Linked DNA regions of Pararhizobium sp. A13. The protein of the gene in region 2 interacts with the protein of the main gene of each other region in a pairwise test. Links are inferred from orthologs where the notes say so. Each region holds a gene or a part of one and is shown on either strand. Other genes may lie near its edges.

What was found.
Region 1: the proteins of tpiA (region 2) and pepT interact in binary tests that used the Escherichia coli proteins (3 or more experiments, as listed by UniProt). The link is inferred for Pararhizobium sp. A13 from one-to-one orthologs.

The regions. Positions count from the first base shown.
Region 1 is NZ_CP149510.1:1,916,052-1,922,981, reverse strand. The notes cover bases 1,522-4,361. They hold pepT (peptidase T), read left to right. Parts: upstream 1,522-2,245; coding sequence 2,246-3,478; downstream 3,479-4,361. Other genes in these bases: WI754_RS09240 (helix-turn-helix transcriptional regulator), read right to left, coding at 4,258-4,361; WI754_RS09245 (SRPBCC family protein), read right to left, coding at 3,569-4,036; WI754_RS09255 (chaperone modulator CbpM), read left to right, coding at 1,793-2,110; WI754_RS09260 (DnaJ C-terminal domain-containing protein), read left to right, coding at 1,522-1,796. Outside these bases: WI754_RS09265 (MarC family protein), read right to left, coding at 1-543; more of WI754_RS09260, read left to right, coding at 876-1,521; more of WI754_RS09240, read right to left, coding at 4,362-4,461; WI754_RS09235 (GGDEF domain-containing protein), read left to right, coding at 4,570-5,490; WI754_RS09230 (ABC-F family ATP-binding cassette domain-containing protein), read right to left, coding at 5,532-6,930. UniProt on the Escherichia coli protein: Cleaves the N-terminal amino acid of tripeptides.
Region 2 is NZ_CP149510.1:2,850,106-2,857,150, forward strand. What follows is about bases 1,570-4,524. They hold tpiA (triose-phosphate isomerase), read left to right. Parts: upstream 1,570-2,639; coding sequence 2,640-3,410; downstream 3,411-4,524. Other genes in these bases: WI754_RS14110 (YceI family protein), read right to left, coding at 1,570-1,849; WI754_RS14115 (cytochrome b), read right to left, coding at 1,846-2,451; secG (preprotein translocase subunit SecG), read left to right, coding at 3,614-4,057; WI754_RS14130 (CTP synthase), read left to right, coding at 4,202-4,524. Outside these bases: WI754_RS14100 (aspartate aminotransferase family protein), read left to right, coding at 1-458; WI754_RS14105 (OmpA family protein), read right to left, coding at 513-1,034; more of WI754_RS14110, read right to left, coding at 1,268-1,569; more of WI754_RS14130, read left to right, coding at 4,525-5,839; WI754_RS14135 (TetR/AcrR family transcriptional regulator C-terminal domain-containing protein), read right to left, coding at 6,065-6,760; WI754_RS14140 (RidA family protein), read left to right, coding at 6,957-7,045. UniProt on the Escherichia coli protein: Involved in the gluconeogenesis. Catalyzes stereospecifically the conversion of dihydroxyacetone phosphate (DHAP) to D-glyceraldehyde-3-phosphate (G3P).

The DNA.
Region 1 (6,930 bases), 930 kb from region 2 along the record:
GACAAGGCTGGCCGGCTTCATGCGCTTTGCCAACGCATCGATATTGGTAAACACCAGATAGTCGAAGGCCGCGACGAGCAGGACCAGGCCGACAACGAGCCCGGCGCTGGCGATCGAAACGACTTCGTCAGATGCAATGATGAGCACCGTAATGCCGACGGGATTGAGCATATAGGGAACAGCAAGGGGAAAGACCGCGATTTTTGCCGGGTCGACCGGCATTCCGAGGTCGTCATGGTGTTTTTCGGTCGGCCCAGCCGCCATTTTGAGCGCAAGCAGGGCAAGCACAATGCCGCCGGCAACCGCAACCGCACCGCCGGTGATATGCAACAGCCGCATCAGCAAAGCGCCGGTCGCAAAAATGATCAGAGCCGTGACGACCGCCGTCAAGACCATCTGGCGGCCTATCGCCGCCTTTGTCTTCGCATCGAAGGCCTGGGTCATTTCCAGGAACGGCACGAGTGCAATTTTCGGTCCCATGCCGACGAGCAGGAGCAGGAGAAGCTTTGCCACCAGACCAGCATCGATGACTGTGAAATCCATAGGAAGCTTCCCCCTGACCGTCGCTGTCAATGAGTTATCAACTATCCGAAAAGGATTGTCTATCGGTTGGGAACGCCATGGTTCGGATATACTTTCGCCTGCAGTACCCCAATCACGGCTAGGAAGCAGACTCGGCGGCGCGCGCCGAATATCGCGTGAGAAGAACAGGGCGATCGGTTCTTTGATCCTTCGCCCGACAATCGATGACTCCCGCAAGGCACCGCGCGCCTTCGTTTTACGTCGGCTTGCACGCTCAAGTTCGGATTAGCATCCAAGGCGGGCAAAGCTTATATTGGCTCGTGCCCCGACAACGGTATTTCAGGGAGACGTTGATGAGCCGCGACCCTTACTACATTTTGGGCGTGAAGCGGGACGCCACACAAAAGGATATCCAAAGCGCATTCCGCAAGCTCGCGAAGAAACACCACCCTGACCTCAATCCCGGCGACGGCCCTGCGGAGGAGCGCTTCAAGGAAATCTCCACCGCCTATGAGCTTCTGAGCGACGAGCAGAAACGGGCTCGATTTGACCGCGGTGAGATCGATATGTCGGGTGCTGAGCAGGCACCCCGCAATTATTACCGCGACTATGCGTCGGCAAGCGGCCCGGGTGATCCTTATCATAACAGCGCCGGCTTTGCCGATTTTGGCGAGACGGAAGATCCTTTTTCCGCTTTCTTTTCCCGCCGCACGCACGATGGTCAGTTCCGTTCGAAGGGGCAAGATCGCTATTTCTCGATGGAGGTCGATTTTCTCGATGCCGTGAACGGCGCCAAAACCCAGGTGAGACTGCCGGACGGCACCGCCCTTGACGTTCAAATCCCTGCGGGAACACGCGATGGACAGACATTGCGTCTCAGCAGCAAGGGAGAGCCGGGATTTGGCGGCGGGCCTCCGGGCGACGGGTTCGTCGAGGTTCACGTGCGACCACACCGTTTCTTCGAGCGCGACGGCAACGACATTCGCTTGGATCTGCCAATTTCGCTGAGCGAAGCGGTCCTCGGCGCCAAAATCCGCGCACCGACACCCACCGGTCCAGTGACGCTGACGGTGCCCTCACATTCCAACAGCGGCAAGATCTTGCGTCTGAAGGGTAAAGGCGTGCCGACGCGGGGCGGTGGCCGCGGCGATCTTTTTGTGACGCTGAAGATCGTGTTGCCCGACAATCCCGATCCGCGTCTCACCGCTTTCATGAAGGAATGGTCCGAGGCAAACAGACAGGATCCGAGAAAGAGCATGGGGATGGCACCATGAACGAGCTTGAATTTTGCCTGAAGCTTAAGATTGACCCGCCAGTTCTCGCCGTGTGGATCGAGCAGGGCTGGCTTGTTCCCGACACGACGGGCCCCGAACCGCAATTTCGCGATGCGGATTTCGCACGCGGTCGACTGATCATCGAGATGAGCCGCGACATGGGTGTCAACGAGGCGGGTGTGGACCTTGTCATGGAACTTGTGGATCAGCTTTACAGCCTGCGACGTACGATGCGAGACCTGATGGCTGCGCTCGGCCAGCAGGACGAAGAAACGCAATTCAAGATACTCCGCTCAGTCGGTCGAATCGAATGACCAAGACGGGGCCATGACAGACGGAACAGCGCGTTGCCATTTCAAAACGACACGGCAAAGCGAAAATTCCATTCACGGCACCGCCGGCGAAGGCTATAGCCGTTTGTCACGAGCAAGAAAAATGGACCGGAGCCCATGACGGATACTGTTGTCGATCGCTTCCTTCGTTATGTCGTCATCGATACCCAATCGGATCCCAGGTCGCCGACGCAACCCTCGACCGAGAAGCAGAAGAACCTCGGCCGCATGCTTGTCCAAGAATTGCTGGCAATCGGCCTGTCCGATGCGCACATCGACGAGCATGGCTACGTCTATGCGACCATTCCGTCCAATGTCGACAAGCCTGTGCCGGTGATCTGCTTTTGCTCGCACATGGACACGGCACCCGACTTCACCGGAATGAACGTCAAGCCGAAAATCGTCTGGAACTATACCGGTGGCGACATCCAGCTTTCAGGCGATCCGCAGCAGATCATTCGCGTCAGCGACAATCCGGCGCTGCGCGACCAGATCGGCAACGATATCATCACGACCGATGGCACGACCTTGCTCGGCGCCGACGACAAGGCCGGCCTAGCCGAGATTATGACCGCAGCGCAGTTCCTGGTCGACAATACGGACATCCGGCATGGCACGATCAAGATCCTCTTCACACCAGATGAAGAAATAGGCCGCGGCGTCGACAAGGTCGATCTCGAAAAGCTCGGCGCGCAGTTCGCCTATACGGTCGACGGCGAAACAGCCGGGCATATTGAGGATGAAACCTTCTCGGCCGATGGCGTCGAGATCACCATTCAGGGCGTCGCCATCCATCCCGGCTTCGCTCAGGGAAAGATGGAGAATGCCGCCAAGATCGCCGGCGCAATTCTCAGCCGGCTGCCGAAGGACGCAGCACCTGAGACGACCGCGGGCCGAGAGGGCTTCGTTCACCCGACGGGCGTGACCGGCTCGATGGAAAAGGCGGTCCTGAGTTTCATCATTCGCGATTTTGACGATGCGGGACTTGCAGCCAAGGAAGCCATGCTTGAGACACTCGTCAAGGGCGTAATGGCGGACTATCCGGGTTCGTCCTACACCTTCGAGGTCAAGCAGCAATATCGCAACATGAAGGCCATACTGGACCGTCATCCGCAGCTCGTCGAAAACGCCATCGAGGCAATCCGCCGCGCCGGCATGGAGCCGGTGCGCGGCAGTATCCGCGGCGGTACCGATGGTTCGCGGCTATCGTTCATGGGGCTGCCCTGCCCCAATATCTTCGCGGGCGGTCACGCCTTTCACTCCCCGCTCGAATGGGTCAGCCGGCAGGACATGGAAAAGGCCGTCAAGACGCTCGTCGAACTGGCACGGATCTGGGAAGGGCGTGCTTAAAGCTGCATGATATGGGATCATGCCGGCGCGCTCGGTCGAACAGTGTCCGTCTGTCGATCGGAACAAGGCCTACAGTCGAGGCGACGTCTTTCAGCCATCGCGGGCGAGATGACGCACAAGACCGCGCCGGCCGCGCTCCATGACGACGTTATGGTTCCAGCGGAAGATCGGCTTCAGGATGAATGAAAATCTGACCATCCAAGGCTTTGTGACCTCGACGATCCAGTCGTAGCGCACATGGCATTTGGCGCCTTTGGGTTGCAACGTCCATCGGCCGATGCCCTCAAGCTCGCCGGAGGCTCGGCCCTCGATGATCGAAAGCGGTTCCACCCTGACCGTTTGCATCTCGAAGGCCAAGTCGTAAGGCAGTGCGGTGGACCATCGTATCCTAAGAACGGAACCGATGCCCGCCTCGTCGCCTTCGCGCAAAAGATCGACCTGTTTCACCGACGGCCACCAGTCGGGCCAGGTCTCAGGCGTATTGAGCACCCGCCAGACATCTTCAACCGATGAATCGACGATCCATTGCGTGACAAGATGAAACTCGGTCGATGACATCGCAAATCCGGCCTCAAGCTTCTTAAACCGCGGCGAGCGCCGATGGAGGGGCGCTTACGATATGATACTACCGACCGAAGATGGCGCATACTGGCCTTTCGACAGCGTTGCGTCCCTCCACCGATGTGAAAAGATCGCTCTTCGGAGCGCGCCTTCCAGAGAACGACTTGCCGCTGACGGTGAAGTGAGATTGCAACGATTTGCGCAATGCCCTTTTTCGCTCAACGCTCGTTGGGCTTTCGTCCTGATCGAAGGGACGCGGGCGGTGGCGCGAACAGCGCAACGACATTGACCTGGAGAACGGCTGCGAACGCTTCCAACGTCGCGACGGTAACATTCTCCATCCCACGCTCCACTCGCCCGACATAAGAGCGATCAATCCCGGCCTCAAGCGCGAGCCGTTCCTGAGGAGATCGAGAAGACATTCTTCGGAGGCGGACTTGCAATCATCGACAGAGTAACCGGCGAAGGGCGAGTATCGGGCAAACATTCGCTCGCAGCCGACGAGCTCACCTACTCAGTTCGTTAAAACATTGCGACCGCTCGAAGAGTTCAGGACGAACTTCCTTGCCGAGGCGATGCAAACATTCACATACAAGCGCGACGCGGCGCTCGAGCAGCTGATGATTGCCTGCCTTTCCGTCACGGCGGCTCTTGTGGTCCTCGCCGGCTTACTGCGTCTGATCCACGCGTCTGTATTAGTGCCTCTATTTTCCTTGCGGGAAGACATTCTCTCGCTCGCCGAAGTTCGTGATCCAGGGAGCAAGCCGCTTCGAACCCGGGTTCGCGAGATGCAGCGCGTCTACGACGCTCTCCAGTTCCTTCGCGAGCGCCTGCGTGAGCGGGATACGCTCATGTCAGAGCTGAGAGAACAAGCTGAAAAGGATGAGTTGACCGGCCTGTGGAACCGGCAATCCTTCGAACGCTTCGGTCAGGTTCTGGTCGTCCAGAACAAAGCCGGTCCGCCATCATGCCTGATTTTGCTCGATATCGATCATTTTAAAAGCGTCGACGATACACATGGCCATCTCGCCGGCGACGAGGTTCTGCGTCAGGTCGCCGCGCTGCTGCGGTCATCGGTGCGGTCATCCGACATCGCTGCTCGCTTCGGCGGGGAGGAGTTCGCCGTCCTCATCCCCGATGGAAATCTTGATGCGGCTGCCAGGCTCGCCAACGCCTTGCGAACAGCCATCGAGGAACACCCTGTTAGACTGTCCGGTCAAGGATCCCGTCTACAGATCAGCGCGAGCTTCGGTGTGGCAAGTGTCGGCCCCGGATCTACATGCTGGCCCCATCTGATCCAGTCAGCTGATGTCGCACTCTATCAGGCGAAATCGCAGGGCCGAAACCGCGTCTGCGTGTCGGGACGTCCTTTGCTGCAGCAGGATGGTCGAGAACTTGATGTTGTTGGCGCTCATGTGTCGCGCGACAGAATCGCAAAGAATAGCCCCTGAAACCTATCTGGGAATGGCTGAGCGGCTGCCAACCGCTCAACTCAACTGCGCAGGCCGGGCGCCTCCTGGCCGGTGCGGGCCACATATTCGGTGTAGCCACCGCCATATTGCTGGATGCCCTCCGGCGTCAGTTCCAGCACCCGATTGGAGAGTGCTGCGAGGAAATGCCGGTCGTGCGAAACGAACAGCATGGTGCCCTCGTATTCGGACAGTGCCTTGATCAACATTTCCTTGGTGTCGAGGTCGAGGTGGTTGGTGGGTTCGTCGAGCACCAAGAGGTTCGGCGGGTCGAACAGCATGATCGCCATGACCAGCCGCGCCTTCTCGCCGCCCGACAGCACCCGGCACTTCTTCTCCACGTCATCGCCGGAAAATCCGAAACAGCCCGCCAGCGCCCGCAGTGGTCCCTGCCCCGCCTTCGGGAACGCGTCTTCCAGCGACTGGAACACGGTGCGCTCGCCGTCCAGAATATCCATCGCGTGCTGGGCGAAATAGCCCATCTTGACGCTGGCCCCCAGAGCGACACTGCCTTGATCCGGCGCGGCGGAACCGGCAACGAGCTTCAGGAGGGTGGATTTACCGGCGCCGTTGATGCCCATGATGCACCAGCGTTCGCGGCGGCGCACCATGAAGTCCAGCCCTTCATAGATGCTGCGGCTGCCATAGCTCTTGTGCACATTCTTGAGGTTTATCACGTCCTCGCCCGAGCGCGGCGCCGGCTGGAATTCGAACGCCACCGCCTGGCGGCGTTTGGGCGGCTCCACCCGCTCGATCTTGTCCAGCTTCTTCACGCGGCTCTGCACCTGCGCTGCGTGCGAGGCGCGCGCCTTGAACCGCTCGATGAACTTGATTTCCTTGGCGAGCATCGCCTGCTGCCGCTCGAACTGGGCCTGCTGGTGCTTCTCGTTCTGCGCCCGCTGCTGCTCGTAGAAGGCATAGTCGCCCGAATAGCTGGTCAGCGATCCGCCGTCGATCTCGATGATCTTGGTGACGATGCGGTTCATGAACTCGCGGTCGTGCGAGGTCATCAACAGCGCTCCGTCATAGCCTTTCAGGAACTCCTCGAGCCAGATGAGGCTTTCGAGATCCAGGTGGTTGCTCGGCTCGTCGAGCAGCATGGCATCCGGCCGCATGAGGAGAATGCGGGCCAGCGCCACGCGCATCTTCCAGCCGCCTGACAGCTTGCCGACGTCCCCGTCCATCATCTCCTGGCTGAAGCTCAGACCTGCCAGAACCTCGCGTGCGCGGCCTTCCAGCGCATAGCCGTCCAGTTCCTCGTAGCGCGCCTGTACCTCGCCGTAGCGCTCGATGATCGCGTCCATCTCGTCAGCCCGGTCCGGGTCCGACATGGCGGCCTCGAGTTCGTGCAATTCAGCCGCAACGTCGCTCACCGGGCCGGCGCCATTCATCACCTCGGAGACGGCGCTGTGGCCCTCCATC
Region 2 (7,045 bases):
GCGAGGCGTGCATCACCGCGATCGAAGGCCTCAACATCATGTACGACGAGGACTTGATCGAGAATGCGGCAGTGCAGGGGGACTATCTGCTGGAGCGCCTGAATACACTGAAGGCGAAATATCCGAAGATCATCAAGGATGTCCGCGGCCAGGGCCTGATGGTTGGCCTGGAATTCCAGGATTTCAGCCAGACACTGCCGATGGTCCTGCGCCCGGTCGTCGGCGTGCTTGATGACAAGCTGAAGGGCTCGCTCTCGGGATTCATCGGCGCCCTGCTGCTGAAGGACTACGACACGCTCGTCGCCTTCACCGAGTACAATCGCAACGTCATCCGGCTCGAGCCGCCGCTGATCTGCGAACGTCAGCATGTCGACCAGTTCGTCGATGCGCTCGACGATTTGCTTGGCCGCGGCATTATCCGCATCGTCAAGGATTTCATTGGCAGCCAGTTCGGCTGAGTTCCCGTGCATTCCCAAAAAAGAGGCCCGGCATTCGCAATGCCGGGCCTCTTCTTATTTGAGTGTCGAAATCTCGACCCGGCGGTTGCGGCCGTCCTCCGGGCTGTCCGGAAAGAGCAGGGCGGTTTCGCCGAAAGCGCGCACGACCAGCCGCTGCGGGGCGATCTTGTAGTGCGAGACCAGATACTGCGTCGCCGAGGCGGCGCGTGCCCGGCTGAGCTGGAGATTGTCGCCGTCTGCGCCGGTCGCATCCGTATGGCCGCCGATCACGAAACGGTAGGTGGCCAGCTCGCTCGATTGCAGCGCCTTGCCGACATTGTCGAGAAGCCGTTGCGCTTGCGGCGTCAACTCGGCGGACCCGAAGTGAAAGTTGACGGCGAGATTGACCGTTGCCGCGAGCTTGTCGCCATAGCTGTTGATCGTCGCCAGTTCCTTGGCGCCGACGATCTTCAAGCCGCGTGTCTTCTCCTTCTGCGCCAGGACGGGATCGAGCGAGCGGACAAGAACATCCGGCGTTGCCGTCGTCAGCACCTCCTGAGCGCTTGCCGCCGCCGGAAGAATGCTGAAAGTCAACATCAAGGATGTGAAGAGTTTACAATGCATTGATCCGCCCCGAGTTGGCCGGGCCATGAAATAAACGAGTCATTGTCAATTTTTTTGAAGGATAAGAGCCCATCTATACACCGTCAATTCCCAAGTGGGATGCTGGATTTCCGGCGCATTATGGGATTTGAAATGTTTACAGGCTTGTTACCGTGGTAACAAGCCTGCAGATGCTGGAACGACATGCCGCCGGAGCGCAGCTGATCCTAATGCTTCTGACCATTCACTGTCATGTCGAATTGCACGATGTTGGAGTAGATCGGCAAACCGGCAGACATGCTGTAGCGGTCGCGATAAATGCCCCCTTGGATATGAAAGCTGATGACGCGGCGGTTCCATTTCGTCAATTTCGCGCTGAAATGCTCGGTTTTGGTCGTGCCCTTTGCCGTCAGCTTGCCCTCGATCTCGGCAGTGTCTTCGCCGGTCTGGGTGATCTTCGTCGAGCGGAACACGATTTCGGGATAGTTGGCAGTATCGAAAATCGCTGACGAGCGCAGAAACTTCTCAATGCGCGGCTCGCCGGTCTGCACGGTGTCGGGGAAGAGCGAGAATTCGACCACCGATTTGCGGATGTCACTGCCATCCAGTTGGAATGTGCCGGAAAACTTGCCGAATTTTCCAGAGATGCCGCCACCGCCGGTTTGCGCGACCGAGAAATTGATCTGTGATGATCCATCGATATCGTATCGCCCGGCTGCGTCATCGAGCGAGGGCGCACGCGCTTGAGCGCTTGTCGCCACGAGGACCAGCGCCCAGGCGGCGAGGCATGGTCCGTAAAATTGTCTCATCGATCGGTTCCTTCCGGCTGTTGATGGGCGTTGGACGCCGCACCCCGCCGAAATATTCCAAGCATCCGCCGCAAAACCACGTCCCGGTGCCAGAAGTGATGCAGGAAAGCGGCGCCCGCATGCAGGGCCACGAGACCGGCCAGGCCGTAGGCGAGCCAGGCATGCGCGTCGCTCCAGAATGTTTCGGCAGCCTCCGACTTTTCCATCGGCAGATGCGGAATCAGCACGCGGTTGAAAAACAGGGTTGGAATATTGAGCGTCGAGGTCGAGGCGATCGCCCAGCCGGCCAACGGCACGGCGATAGTCAATACAAGGAGAAGCGCGTGGGTCACCGAGGAGCCTCGCCTTTCCAAGGCGGAAAGGCTGGCAACGGGGTCCGGATGGATATTGGAGAGCCACCAGATGAGCCGGATGAATGCCAGCGCCAGCGCCGTCATGCCGAAGGATTTATGCCATTGATAGAGAGAGAACTGCAGTTCCGGATCGATATCCGGCCGGGTCATGACGTAGCCCAGGATGATCAGACCCACGATGAGGAGGGCGATCGCCCAGTGGAGGACGATCGTGCCCCATCCGAAAGTATCCTGCCGGTTGCGTAGCATCGTCGGTCTCCGGTTATGCAATAGCAAAAGCCAACAATCGTTCTTTGGTGATCGTCGGGCAAGCGGCAGCGTCATCACAGTTTCGATATCGGAGCGTCATGGATCTCTCTCGCTCAGCGGCGCTTTCCTTTGCCCGGCATATTTGCTAGGCCGTTGCCGGGAAACGACTATTGCAGTGAGGAGATCGCATGACGCCCGAAATACGACCGCTTGTGGCCGGAAACTGGAAGATGAACGGTCTGCGGGCGTCGCTCGACCAGATCAAGGCGATGGCGGAAGGCGTCAAGGGCGAGTTGTCCGAAAAGGTCGAGACGTTGATCTGCCCGCCGGCGACGCTGCTCTATGTGGCAACCGCCCTTTGCGATGACAGCCCGCTTCTGATCGGCGCCCAGGATTGCCATGAAAAGGCCTCCGGCGCCCATACCGGCGATATCTCGGCCGAGATGATCGCTGATTGCTTCGGCACCCATGTGATCGTCGGCCATTCCGAGCGCCGCACCGACCATGCGGAGACCGACGCGCTGGTGCGCGCAAAGGCCGAAGCGGCGTTCGCCGCCGACCTAGTGGCCATCATCTGCATCGGCGAGACCGGTGACGAGCGCAAGGCAGGCCGGACGTTGGATGTCCTGAAACGCCAGCTCGCCGGTTCCGTACCCGACAGCGCCACCGCCGAAAATACCGTCATCGCCTATGAGCCGGTCTGGGCGATCGGCACGGGCCTGACGCCGACGGCCAAGGATGTCGAGGAGGCGCATGCTTTCCAGCGTTCGGAGCTTGCCGCGCGGTTTGGCGCGGCCGGGGCGAAGATGCGCATTCTCTACGGCGGATCCGTCAAGCCGGGCAATGCCAGGGAATTGATGGGCGTCGCCAATGTCGATGGCGCGCTGATCGGCGGAGCGAGCTTGAAAGGCGAAGACTTCCTCGCCATCTACCGGGCGTATGAAGAATTGACGGCTTAAGTTCGCCGAACAGCGGGCAGGGGCTTTTATTGCGCGGTGGCTTGGTATATGCAGCCGCCAACACTAATTTTCCCGCGTGGTGCGGGCGCTGAAACCTGCCTTGGTTTCCGTGCGTCTCCCATGCTGGGCGATCACTCGATTGCGCGTCGGTTCCGGGCTCCCCACAGCCGGGCGAGGCGCGATCCAAGGCAGGACTGGACAAAATGCAGACCGTATTGCTTGTCATCTATCTCATGGTTGTGCTGGCGCTGATCGGCGTCGTGCTCATTCAGCGCTCCGAAGGCGGCGGTCTCGGCATCGGCGGCGGTTCCGGCTTCATGTCCGCCCGCGGCACTGCCAATGCGCTGACCCGCACCACGGCGATCCTTGCTGCTCTTTTCTTCGTGCTGGCCCTGGGCATGGGCATTCTCGCCCGTTACCAGCCGGATGCGACCGACGTTCTCGACCGGATCCCCGGCACGACCAACAACGGCAAGGGTGTTCTTGATTCGCTCGGCGGTGGCACCACCCCGCCGGCCGGTCAGACCCCAGCGCAGTCTGGCGCGAATACCCAGACGCCGGCAACCGAGACCCCTGCGACGCAGACCCCGGCATCGACCGAGACCAAGCCGGCAACGTCCAGCTCGGATGTTCCGACCGGCCAGTAAGGCCAATGCAAGATTGAACCGCCGGCGGAAGCCAGTCTTCCGCCGGTTTTCTTTTGTTTGAATTCTGCCGCCTGAGCCTTTTGAACGGAAAAATTCTGGAAGATGAATTTTTCGGTGGCGGAATCATTTTTGAAACGGTATCCGGTGAAGCCCATGGCGCGATATGTATTCATCACTGGCGGCGTGGTTTCTTCCCTTGGAAAAGGGATTGCCGCAGCCGCTCTCGGAGCGTTGCTGCAGGCCCGGGGCTACCGGGTGCGGCTTCGCAAACTCGACCCCTATCTCAACGTCGATCCAGGCACCATGAGCCCGACGCAGCACGGCGAAGTGTTCGTGACCGATGACGGCGCGGAGACGGACCTCGATCTCGGTCACTACGAGCGCTTTACCGGCCGCTCGGCGACCAAGACCGACAACATCACCACCGGCCGCATCTACAAGAACATCATCGACAAGGAACGCCGCGGCGATTATCTCGGCGCGACCGTCCAGGTCATTCCGCACGTCACCAACGAGATTAAGAACTTCGTCACCGAAGGCAATGACGACTACGACTTCGTCATCTGCGAGATCGGCGGCACGGTCGGCGATATCGAGGCGATGCCGTTCATGGAGGCGATTCGCCAGCTCAAGAACGATCTGCCGCGCGGCACCGCGATCTATGTGCACCTGACGCTGATGCCGTATATCTCGGCGGCCGGCGAACTGAAGACTAAGCCGACCCAGCATTCGGTCAAGGAACTGCAGGCGCTCGGCATCCATCCCGACGTCCTTTTGGTGCGCGCCGATCGCGAAATCCCGGAAGCCGAGCGCCGCAAGCTGTCTTTGTTCTGCAACGTCCGCCCGTCCGCCGTCATCCAGGCGCTCGATGTCGCCTCGATCTACGACGTGCCGATCGCCTATCACAAAGAAGGCCTCGACAATGAGGTCCTGGCCGCTTTCGGCATCGAGCCGGCGCCGGCGCCGCGCATTGAAAACTGGGTGGACGTCGCCAACCGCATCCGTACGCCGGAAGGCGAGGTGACCATTGCCATCGTCGGCAAGTACACCGGCCTCAAGGACGCCTATAAGTCGCTGATCGAGGCGCTGTATCACGGCGGTATCGCCAACCGCATCAAGGTCAAGCTCGAGTGGATCGAATCGGAAGTCTTCGAACAGGAAGACCCGGCACCGTATCTGGAAAAAGTCCACGGCATTCTCGTGCCCGGCGGTTTCGGCGAGCGCGGCTCGGAAGGCAAGATTCTGGCTGCCCGCTTCGCCCGCGAGCGCAAGGTGCCGTATTTCGGCATCTGCTTCGGCATGCAGATGGCGGTCGTCGAAGCGGCCCGCAACCTTGCCGGCATCGAAAAGGCCTCCTCGACGGAGTTCGGCCCAACCGGCGAGCCGGTCGTCGGCCTGATGACGGAGTGGGTGAAAGGCAACGCGCTGGAGAAGCGCGCCGCTTCCGGCGACCTCGGCGGCACGATGCGCCTGGGCGCCTACAAGGCAAGCCTCAAGAAGGGCACCAAGATCGCGGAAATCTACGGTTCGACCGAAATCTCCGAGCGTCATCGCCACCGCTACGAAGTGAATGTCGACTACAAGGACCGGCTGGAGGCCTGCGGCCTCGACTTCTCAGGCATGTCGCCGGACGGCGTTCTGCCGGAAACCGTCGAATACCCGGATCACCCGTGGTTCATCGGTGTCCAGTACCATCCCGAACTGAAAAGCCGCCCGCTCGACCCCCACCCGCTGTTTGCGAGCTTCATCGAGGCGGCTGTGGAGCAGAGCCGGCTGGTTTGACGATTGTAAATGTGCAGACGTAAAGCCGGCCGCTGATCCAAATATGGAATCCAGCCTCAGGATGCCAGACCCGCTCACAACAAGGCGTTGCGAGCGGGTTTTTCCGTCAGGATATTCTTTTGAGGTATCTTGGGAGACTGTCGCGGCAGTACCCCCGATACCCACGGCACTAGCGCGGAATGTCGAGTTAATCCGGCACCGTCTCGTCCAGGAAATGACGAATATTCATTGTCTCGGAGCGAGGCCATCAAGCAGGAAGTCGAGGCCTTTCCTGAAAGCGCCGTCCCAATCGTTATCCAACAGCAGACGAGAGCGTTCGATTGTCGGGTAGTGTTCGCTGAGACGTGTAAGGCGCTGCTGCGCGGCGGCCCTGTCGTCGTCCGAGAGGTCGAAGCTCGCCCGGGTGATGGTGGCGCCCATCACATAGTTCCAGAGCGACCATATCGCGACGTTCAGATCTGCGTCCGCTACACCGGCTCTGGACAAGGTCTTGCTCAGTAGTTCTAGGCGACCGAGGATGTTCGGGCCGAGCGCCCGGCGCGGCAACAGCGATGCCGACCAAGGATGGCGCAGCATGCTGGCGCGCCAGTCTTCGAGCATATGAACGACTTCCCCGCGCCAGTCTTGAGACTCGACTATTTGCGGCGGACCGCGATATTCGAGCACCGAGTCGAGCGCCAGATCAAAGACCTCCTCTTTGTTGTCGACGTGCCAATATAGGCTCATCGCTCCCGAGCCGAGGCGATCGGCCAGCCGACGCATCTTCAATCCGTCGACTCCTTGGGCGTCCAGCAGTTCTACCGCGGTCGCCACGATACGTTCCAGAGAGAGAGGCGGTTCACTGCGCGGCTCCTGCGCGGACTGTGACACACTTATCCGTTGAGACCGTTTGCTCTGCGCGCCGCTACGTTTGGTTGCCATCCGTCTTCCTTGCTGATCAGACCGTCTGATTTAAGCCGACAATCGACGAATGTCGATCCTGACCGATTGACTCGTACGACGTACGATGCAATTGAATCGTACGTCGTACGAGCCGCTTGTATGGCGATGGGTTAAAGTTCAATCCTGCCGGCTGCGAGGGTACGTTTCTCGCGGTCCGCAGAGCCAAGAGAAAATCATGTCACGCGCAATCAAGCATCTGCTTATCGGAGGGCTAATCATCATGACCATGGGAGTTCCCACCGCGACGACAGCGAATGAGAATGA